2 regions of the Xanthomonas sp. NCPPB 2933 genome follow, and region 2 is predicted to be linked to the other one. Evidence: predicted binding sites of a transcription regulator. Region 2 holds the regulator's gene; the other holds the start of a gene.

The links. Region 2 encodes FliA, which starts transcription of late flagellar genes. Its sites were predicted from a motif close to TAAAGTTTNNCNNNCNNNGGCCGATAA; they were not measured.
Region 1: the regulator FliA is predicted to act here: its motif matches at 1,586-1,612, upstream of AC1PLU_RS13150 (methyl-accepting chemotaxis protein).

Annotation. Positions count from the first base shown of each region.
Region 1 covers NZ_CM161518.1:3,234,314-3,238,524, forward strand. Annotated here, with positions in the region: gene AC1PLU_RS13150 (methyl-accepting chemotaxis protein) at 1-1,527, opposite strand, end outside; tRNA gene AC1PLU_RS13155 (tRNA-Ser) at 1,799-1,891, opposite strand; gene csrA (carbon storage regulator CsrA) at 1,975-2,187, opposite strand; gene alaS (alanine--tRNA ligase) at 2,327-4,211, opposite strand, start outside.
Region 2 covers NZ_CM161518.1:2,946,992-2,951,202, forward strand. Annotated here, with positions in the region: gene flhF (flagellar biosynthesis GTPase FlhF) at 1-1,471, shown strand, start outside; gene AC1PLU_RS12020 (MinD/ParA family protein) at 1,458-2,342, shown strand; gene AC1PLU_RS12025 (RNA polymerase sigma factor FliA) at 2,339-3,112, shown strand; gene cheY (chemotaxis response regulator CheY) at 3,148-3,540, shown strand; gene AC1PLU_RS12035 (protein phosphatase CheZ) at 3,540-4,166, shown strand; gene AC1PLU_RS12040 (chemotaxis protein CheA) at 4,169-4,211, shown strand, end outside.

The sequences.
Region 1 (4,211 bases), 290 kb from region 2:
GGCAAATCCACGCCCCTGCTCGCCGGCGCGCGCCGCTTCCACCGCCGCGTTGAGCGCCAGGATGTTGGTCTGGAAGGCGATGCCGTCGATCACCTCGATGATCTGGCCAATGCGATCGGTCGCCGAACGAATGTTGGCGGTGGTCTTGACCACCTCGGCGATGACCTCGGCACCGCGTCGCGCAACATTGGCCGACTCTTCGGCCATGCGCTGCGCCGACCCCGCGCTCTCGGAATTGATGCGCACGGTTTCCGCCAGCTGATCGATGGTGGTCGAGGTCTGCGCCACTGCGGTGGACTGCGAGGATGCGCGGCTCACCAGTTCCTCATTGCTGATCGAAATATGGTGCGCCTCGCGCTGCACGTTCTGCGCGATGCTCATGGTCTGCCGCATCAACTCGCGCATGCGCTCGGCCGAGCGCACCTGATCGGTCACATCGGTGGCGTACTTGACCACCTTGTACGGCCGCCCGGAGACATCCAGGATCGGGTTGTAGGAGGCCTGGATCCACACCGCGCTGCCGTCCTTGCGCAGCCGGCGATAACGGCCCGCATCGAACTGCCCACGCGCCAGCTTCGCCCAGAAATTGCGGTACTCCTCGGAGGCGCCATACACCGCATCCACGAACACGCGATGGTGCTGGCCGATCGCTTCGGCGGCCGGATATCCCAAAATCGCCAGGAAATTATCGTTGGCGCTCAGTACGCGCCCTTCCAGATCGAATTCGATCACGCCCATCACCTTGTCGATGGCCTGGATGCGGCCATCCGCATCGGCAGAATCGATCACCTGACGGGTCACCTCGGTGGCGTACTTGACCACCTTGTATGGACGCCCATGCTCATCGAGTACCGGGTTGTAGGACGCCTGGATCCACACGTCCTGCCCATCCTTACCAACGCGTTTGTAGCGCCCCGCATCGAATGCGCCGCGCCCGAGCTTTTCCCAGAACGCGCGATAGGCCGCCGATTGCCGCGTGGACGCATCCACGAACATGCCGTGATGCTTGCCGCGGATCTCATCGAGCCGGTAACCCATCACCTGCAGAAAATTCTGGTTGGCCTCGAGCACGGTGCCATCCAGCGAAAACTCGATGACCGCCATGACCCTGTCGATCGCATCGATCCGCCCTTCGAAATCGGCGGTCTGGCGCACCTGCGCAGTGATGTCGGTGGCGTACTTCACCACGCGATAGGCGTTGCCGGATCGATCCAGCAGCGGGTTGTACGACGCGTTGATCCACACCTCGCGCCCGTGTTTGTCCAACCGGCAAAAGCGCCCGGCGTTGAAGTCGCCGCGCCGCAGCGCCGCCCAGAACTGACGATAGCTTTCGCTGTCGCGATCACTGGCAGTCACGAACATGCGGTGATGCTGGCCGACCACCTCGTCCAGCCGATAGCCCATCAAGGACAGGAAGTTCTCGTTCGCATCCAGAATGCGGCCATCCAGATCGAACTCGATCACCGCCATCACCCGATCCACCGCATTGGCCTTGTGCTGCAGCCCACGGCCCCAGAAAGAGAACAGGCGTCCAAGCAGTGGCGGTAGGCGCATCACGTTGAAGTCCGAGATATATGTCACGTGTTTAGCGACCTATACCGGAGTTACTTGAACCGCTTCATGCAGCACGTTTGAGGCGATTCAGATGCTGTCGCGACAACCAGATGCCTTATGGAGGATGCGGCGAGCCGACTGGCAGCAAGCATGCTGCACAGCTCACTCAAAAGGGCTTGCAAGCCCGTGCCGCAATGCAAATAAAAACGCCCGCAAATCAGAGATTTGCGGGCGTCTAGAACACTGGCGGAGCGAGAGGGATTCGAACCCTCGATAGAGCTTTTGACCCTATACTCCCTTAGCAGGGGAGCCCCTTCAGCCGCTCGGGCATCGCTCCAGTTTTCACGTCCTGCCGCGTTGTCTGTGGCAGGCCGCGAAGAATACCGGGTAAGGGGGGTTAACGTAAACCCTTTGCGACAATCAATTCGAAGAATCGTCGCCGTGATGCGCGCCGGAAGCGACCGGCTCATCGCCACGCTGAATGCGCTGATAGATTTCTTCGCGGTGCACAGCCACATCTTTCGGTGCGGTGATGCCAATGCGCACCTGATTACCCTTGACGCCGAGCACGGTAACAGTGACCGAGTCGCCGATCATCAAGGTTTCGCCTACCCGGCGAGTGAGGATCAACATTTTTCAAATCTCCTGGAACCGGTGGGTTTCCCACCAGCATCGACGGCCTCCTGATGAGACGCGTCTATAGGTAAAGGGAATAGACCGGAAATGGTAGCGGCAGATCCTGCCAGCCAGCAAGGCATGGCAGGACAAGTGTTCAGCCCAAGTGTTGCTTGACCCAGGAGTGCACGCCGTCGAGCGCGGTCGCAAGGGCGGGCCCGTCCTCGCCACCACCCTGGGCGAGATCCGGACGGCCACCGCCCTTGCCTCCGATCTGACTGGCGATATGGCCGAGGAGTTCCCCTGCCTTCACCTTGCCAGTTGGGCTACCGTTCACGCCGGCAACAAGCGCGACCTTGCCGGCAGATGCTCCGGCCAGCACGATCACCGAATCGCCCAATTGCTGCTTCAGCCGATCCATCGCATCGCGCAGTGCCTTGGCATCGAAGCCTTCCAGACGCACTGCGATGACCTTGACCCCTGCGACATCGACGGCGCTGGCGCCCAGATCTGCAGTCGCACCCGAGGCGAGCTTGGCCTTGAGCGACTCCAGCTCACGCTCCAGACGCTTCTGGCGCTCGGTGAGTGCGCGCACCTTGTCGACGACTTCAGTCGCATTGCCGCCGAGCAGATGAGCGGCCTCAAGCAGACGACGCTCTTCGTCGGCCACATAGTCCAGCGCGCCCTGCCCGGTCACCGCTTCGATACGGCGCACGCCGGACGACACACCGCCCTCGGAGGTAATCTTGAACAGGCCGATGTCGCCCGTGCGGGTGACGTGGGTGCCACCGCAGAGCTCGGTGGAATAGCCACCCATCTTCAGCACACGCACGTTTTCGCCGTACTTCTCGCCAAACAACGCCATCGCGCCGAAATCCAGCGCTTCCTGCATGGCCATGTTGTGCACCTCCACACTGTGGTTGGTGCGCACCTCGGCGTTGACCTTGCGTTCGATCACGGCGAGTTCTTCGGCAGTGATCGGCTGAAAGTGCGAGAAGTCGAAACGCAGACGGTCCGGTGCAACCAACGATCCCTTCTGCTGGACGTGCGTGCCCAACACTTCGCGCAAAGCTGCATGCAGCAGATGCGTAGCCGAGTGATTGAGGATGGTCTTGCCGCGACGCTGCACGTCGATACCACCGGACAGCACATCGCCCAGCGCAAGCGCACCTTCGGTGATGCGCCCTACGTGACCATGGAACTGCCCGGCAAATTTCTGCGTATCGGCAACGTCGATGGAGACACCGGTCCCGCTCAGCTGACCGCTATCGCCGACCTGACCACCGGACTCGGCATAGAACGGTGTGCGGTCGGTGAACACGATGACCTCGTCACCTGCGTCGGCGCGTTCGACCGGACGGCCCTGCTTGAGCAGCGCAACGACCTTGAGCGCATCGGCGTCGTAGGCTTCGTAGCCCAGAAACACCGTCGGCGACATCGTAGCGACCAGATCGGCCGGCAATGCGACGCCACCACCGAACTTGCCTGCGGCACGCGCGGTTTCGCGCTGACGCTCCATCGCGAACTCGAAGCCCTCCATGTCCACACGCAAGCCGCGCTCGCGTGCGATGTCGGAGGTCAGATCGACCGGAAATCCGTAGGTGTCGAACAGACGGAATGCATCGGCACCGGGAATGACCTCCTGCGAGCGCGAAGCGACGTCGTCGAAGATCTTCATGCCGGCGTCCAGCGTTTCGGCAAAGCGCTCTTCCTCGGCCAGCAAGGCGCGCGCGACCGTCGCTTGAGCGACTACCAGTTCCGGATAAGCCTCACCCATCAGCTCAACCAGGGTCGGCACCATCTTGCTGAAGAACGGCTGGCGCACACCGAGCATCCAGCCATGGCGCAGCGCACGCCGGATGATCCGGCGCAACACATAGCCACGACCTTCATTGGAGGGCAGCACGCCATCGACGATCAGGAACGAACAGGCGCGGATGTGATCGGCGATCACCCGCAGCGACTTGTTTTCCAGATCGGCAACGCCGGTCAGCGCGCTGGCCTTGCCGATCAACGCCTGGAACACGTCGATTTCGTAATTG
Region 2 (4,211 bases):
GGCACAGATCGAACAAGCGCCGGTCCAGCAGGCGCCGGCCAGGCCGGCCGCGCCGTTCCACGCCCCGCTGAAGCCGGCCAGTGACACCGGCAGCAGCCAGCGTCAGCGTGTTGCCAGCGCCGCAGACGACATGATCGCCGCGATGGCGCTGCGCCAGCCGGTCAACGTGCCGCGCTCGGCGCCGGTCGCCGCACCGGTGCGGACTGCCGCCGCCCCGTCTGCCGCCGCTCAAGCATTGGCCCACGCCGTTGCAGTTGCCGCCGCACCGCGCCAGGAACATGCGCTGTCGGCAGTGCCGGAACAGCTGTTCGCCGACTTCCTGACCACCGCACCGGTGCAGGCTCCGGTGCACGCTGCCCCGGTGCAGGCACGCACGCCGATCATGGCCGCCGCGCTCGCCACCCACGCCTCTTACGGGCAGGACGACGACGAGCAGGACGACGACGGCTTCGACATGGACGACGCGCTGCCGCAGATCCTGCCGCCGGCCGCATTGCCGCCGCTGGTGGCCGCCCCGGTCGCCCTGGCCGCCGTGCCGGTTGCCGCCGCCCCGGTGCCGCAGAACGACGAAGAACTCAAGCAGCTGCGCGGTGAGCTGGCGCTGATGCGTCAGATGATCGAGCGCGAAATGAACCGCCTCACCGACGAGCGCCTGCGTGGCTCCCCGGTGCGTGCGCAGGCCCTGGAGCTGATGGACGACTACGGCTTCGACGCCGGTCTGATCCGCGATGTGGCCCTGCAGATTCCCGCCGATACCGAATTGCACCGCGGCCGCGGGCTGATGCTGGGCCTGCTGTCCAAGCGTCTGCCGGTGGCCCCGGTCGACCCGCTGGAACGCGGCGGCGTGATCGCCCTGGTCGGCCCGACCGGTGCCGGCAAGACCACCACCATCGCCAAGCTCGCCCAGCGCTTCGCCGCCCAGCACGCCCCGCGCGACGTGGCCCTGGTCACCACCGACACCCAGCGCGTCGGCGGCCGCGAGCAGCTGCACAGCTACGGCCGTCAGCTCGGCATCGCGGTGCACGAGGCCGACAGCGCCGAGAGCCTGCTGGAACTGCTCGAGCGCCTGCGCGACTACAAGCTGGTGTTGATCGACACCGCCGGCATGGGCCAGCGCGACCGCGCCCTGGCCGCGCAGCTGAACTGGCTGCGCGCCGCGCACCAGGTCACCTCGCTGCTGGTACTGCCGGCCAACGCCCATTTTTCCGACCTCGACGAGGTCGTACGCCGCTTCGCCCACGCCAAGCCCCAAGGCGTGGTGCTGACCAAACTCGACGAGACCGGCCGCTTCGGCAGTGCCTTGTCGGTGGTGGTCGACCACCAAATGCCCATCACCTGGGTGACTGACGGACAGCGGGTCCCCGACGACCTGCACCGCGCCAATGCCGCCAGTCTCGTTCTTCGCCTTGAAGATTTGCGGCGCGCTGCCGATAAGCCCTGTACTCCGGAGCACAACCATGCAGTCGCGTGAATACGCCAAGCTGACCAACGCCTTCCCCCTGACGGCGACCCGTCCCGAGCCCTTGGGCCCGGTGCGCACCATTGCCGTGACCGGTGGCAAGGGCGGCGTGGGGAAAACCAACATTTCCGCCAACCTGGCCGTGGCCCTCGCCGAGATGGGCAAGCGCACCCTGCTGCTCGACGCCGATCTTGGCCTGGCCAACCTGGACGTGGTCTTGGGCCTGTCGCCCAAGTACACCCTGGCCGACCTGATCGCTGGCCGCTGCACGCTGGACGAAGTGATCATCGAAGGCCCGGGCGGCGTGCTGGTGGTTCCGGCCGCCTCCGGTCGCCGCCACATGGCCGAACTGGCCCCGGCCCAGCACATCGGCCTGGTCAATGTGTTCTCCGAACTGGAACGCGACCTAGACGTGATGGTCATCGACACCGCCGCCGGCATCACCGACAGCGTGCTGACCTTCTGCCAGGCCGCCCAGGACACCGTGGTGGTGGTCTGCGACGAACCGGCCTCGATCACCGACGCCTACGCGCTGATCAAGGTGCTCTCGCGCGAACGCGGCGTGGACCGTCTGCAGATCATCGCCAACATGGTGCGCGACCCCAACGAAGGCCGCTTGCTGTACGACAAGCTGTCGCGGGTCTGCGAAAAATTCCTCGGCGACGTGTCGCTGAACTACCTCGGCCACGTGCCGCAGGACGACTGGTTGCGTTTGTCGGTACAGCGCCAGCAACCGGTCATCAAGGCCTACCCCGCCAGCCCCTCGGCGCTGGCCATCGCAGAAATCGCGCGGCGTACCTCGCGCTGGCAGGCCCCCACCGTGCCACGCGGCAACGTCGAGTTCTTTGTCGAACGCATCATCCAACGGGGGGTCGCCGCATGAGCACCGCTACCGCAACCGCAACGACGGCCACCGCGCAGTACCGTGCAGTGCAACGCAACAACGCCAACGACATCGTCACCCAGCACGCAGACCTGGTGCGCCGCATCGCCCACCATCTGGCCGCGCGCCTGCCGGCGAGCGTGGAAGTGGACGACCTGATCCAGGCCGGCATGATCGGCCTGATCGAAGCCTCGCGCAGTTATGACTCCGAGCAGGGCGCCTCGTTCGAAACCTATGCCTCGATCCGTATCCGCGGCTCGATGATCGACGAGATCCGGCGTGGCGACTGGGTGCCGCGTTCGGTACACCGCCGTGCCCGCGACGCTGCTGCTGCAGTACGCAAGATCGAACAGAACACCGGCCGCGCCGCCGCCGCCACCGAAGTGGCCGCCGCGATGGAAATGCCGTTGCCCGATTACCTGCGTCTGATGGAAGACGCCGCGCGCGGCCAGGTGCTGAGCCTGGAATCGCGCATCGAAGATCACGGCGAGCTGGACACCACCGCCAAGGGTGGCCCCAACCCGCAGCAGATGATGGAGCGTGGCGAGTTCGGCCGCGAGCTGGGCAAGGCCATCGGCCAGTTGCCCGAGCGCGAGCAGCTGGTGCTGTCGCTGTACTACGAACAGGAATTGAACCTGAAGGAAATCGGCGCCGTGCTCGGTGTCAGCGAATCGCGCGTCTGCCAGATCCACGGCCAGGCCGTGGTGCGTCTGCGCGGCCGCCTCAAGGTCTTCGAACTGGCCGATGCCGGTGTCGAAATTGACGAATGATTTTTTCGCGTATTTTTTAGTGTTAGGAGCTTGATGTGAACAAGAACATGCGGATTTTGATCGTGGACGACTTCTCGACGATGCGACGTATCGTCAAGAATCTGTTGGGCGATCTTGGCTTCACCAATACCGCAGAGGCCGAAGACGGCAACAGCGCATTGGCTGCATTGCGGGCCGGCCCGTTCGATTTCGTGGTCACCGACTGGAACATGCCCGGCATGACCGGCATCGACCTGCTGCGCAACATCCGCGCCGACGCCAAGCTCAAGCACCTGCCGGTGATGATGGTGACCGCCGAAGCCAAGCGCGAGCAGATCATCGAAGCGGCCCAGTGCGGCGTGAATGGCTACATCATCAAGCCGTTCACCGCGCAGACGCTGGAAGAAAAGCTGGGCAAGGTGTTCGAACGTCTGGCGGCGACCGCCTGATGAACGCCACCGTGGAAACCAATGCCGAACGCGCTGCCTTGATCGACCGCCTGCAGGGCGCGCTCGATGCACTGGAAAGCGGTGACGAAGCCGCCTGGAAGCGCGAGGTCGATCACCTCGCCGCCTTGCGTACCCGTCCGATGATGCAGGGCCTGAGCCGGCTCGCACGCGAACTCGGTCAGGCGCTGGGCGAACTGCCCACCGTGCCCGAAGAAGCCGGCGAGCTGGACGATGCGTGTTCGCGCCTGGACCACGTGGTGGAAATGACCGAAAAGGCCAGCCATCGCACGCTGGATCTGGTCGAAGAATGCCGTGAGCTGGCCAACCAGCTGCGCGACGGCGGTCTGAATCAGGACCAGGGCGCGCTGATGGACAAGATGCGCCACAACCTGACCGAACTGTCGCTGGCGCAGAGCTACCAGGACCTGAGCGGGCAGATCATCCGTCGCGTGGCCGGCATCGTGCGGCGCGTGCACGAAGGCTTCGGTGCGCTGGGCCTGCCGCCCAAGAGCACCGAGCCGAAGAAAGACGACGGCGGTCTTGCCGGTCCTGCAGTCAAGGGCCTGGACCGTCACGCGGTGTCGCAAGACGACGCCGATGACCTGCTGTCCGGATTGGGGTTGTAACCATGAGTGCTGTTCCAGACGATATTGCTGCCGATTTCATCGTCG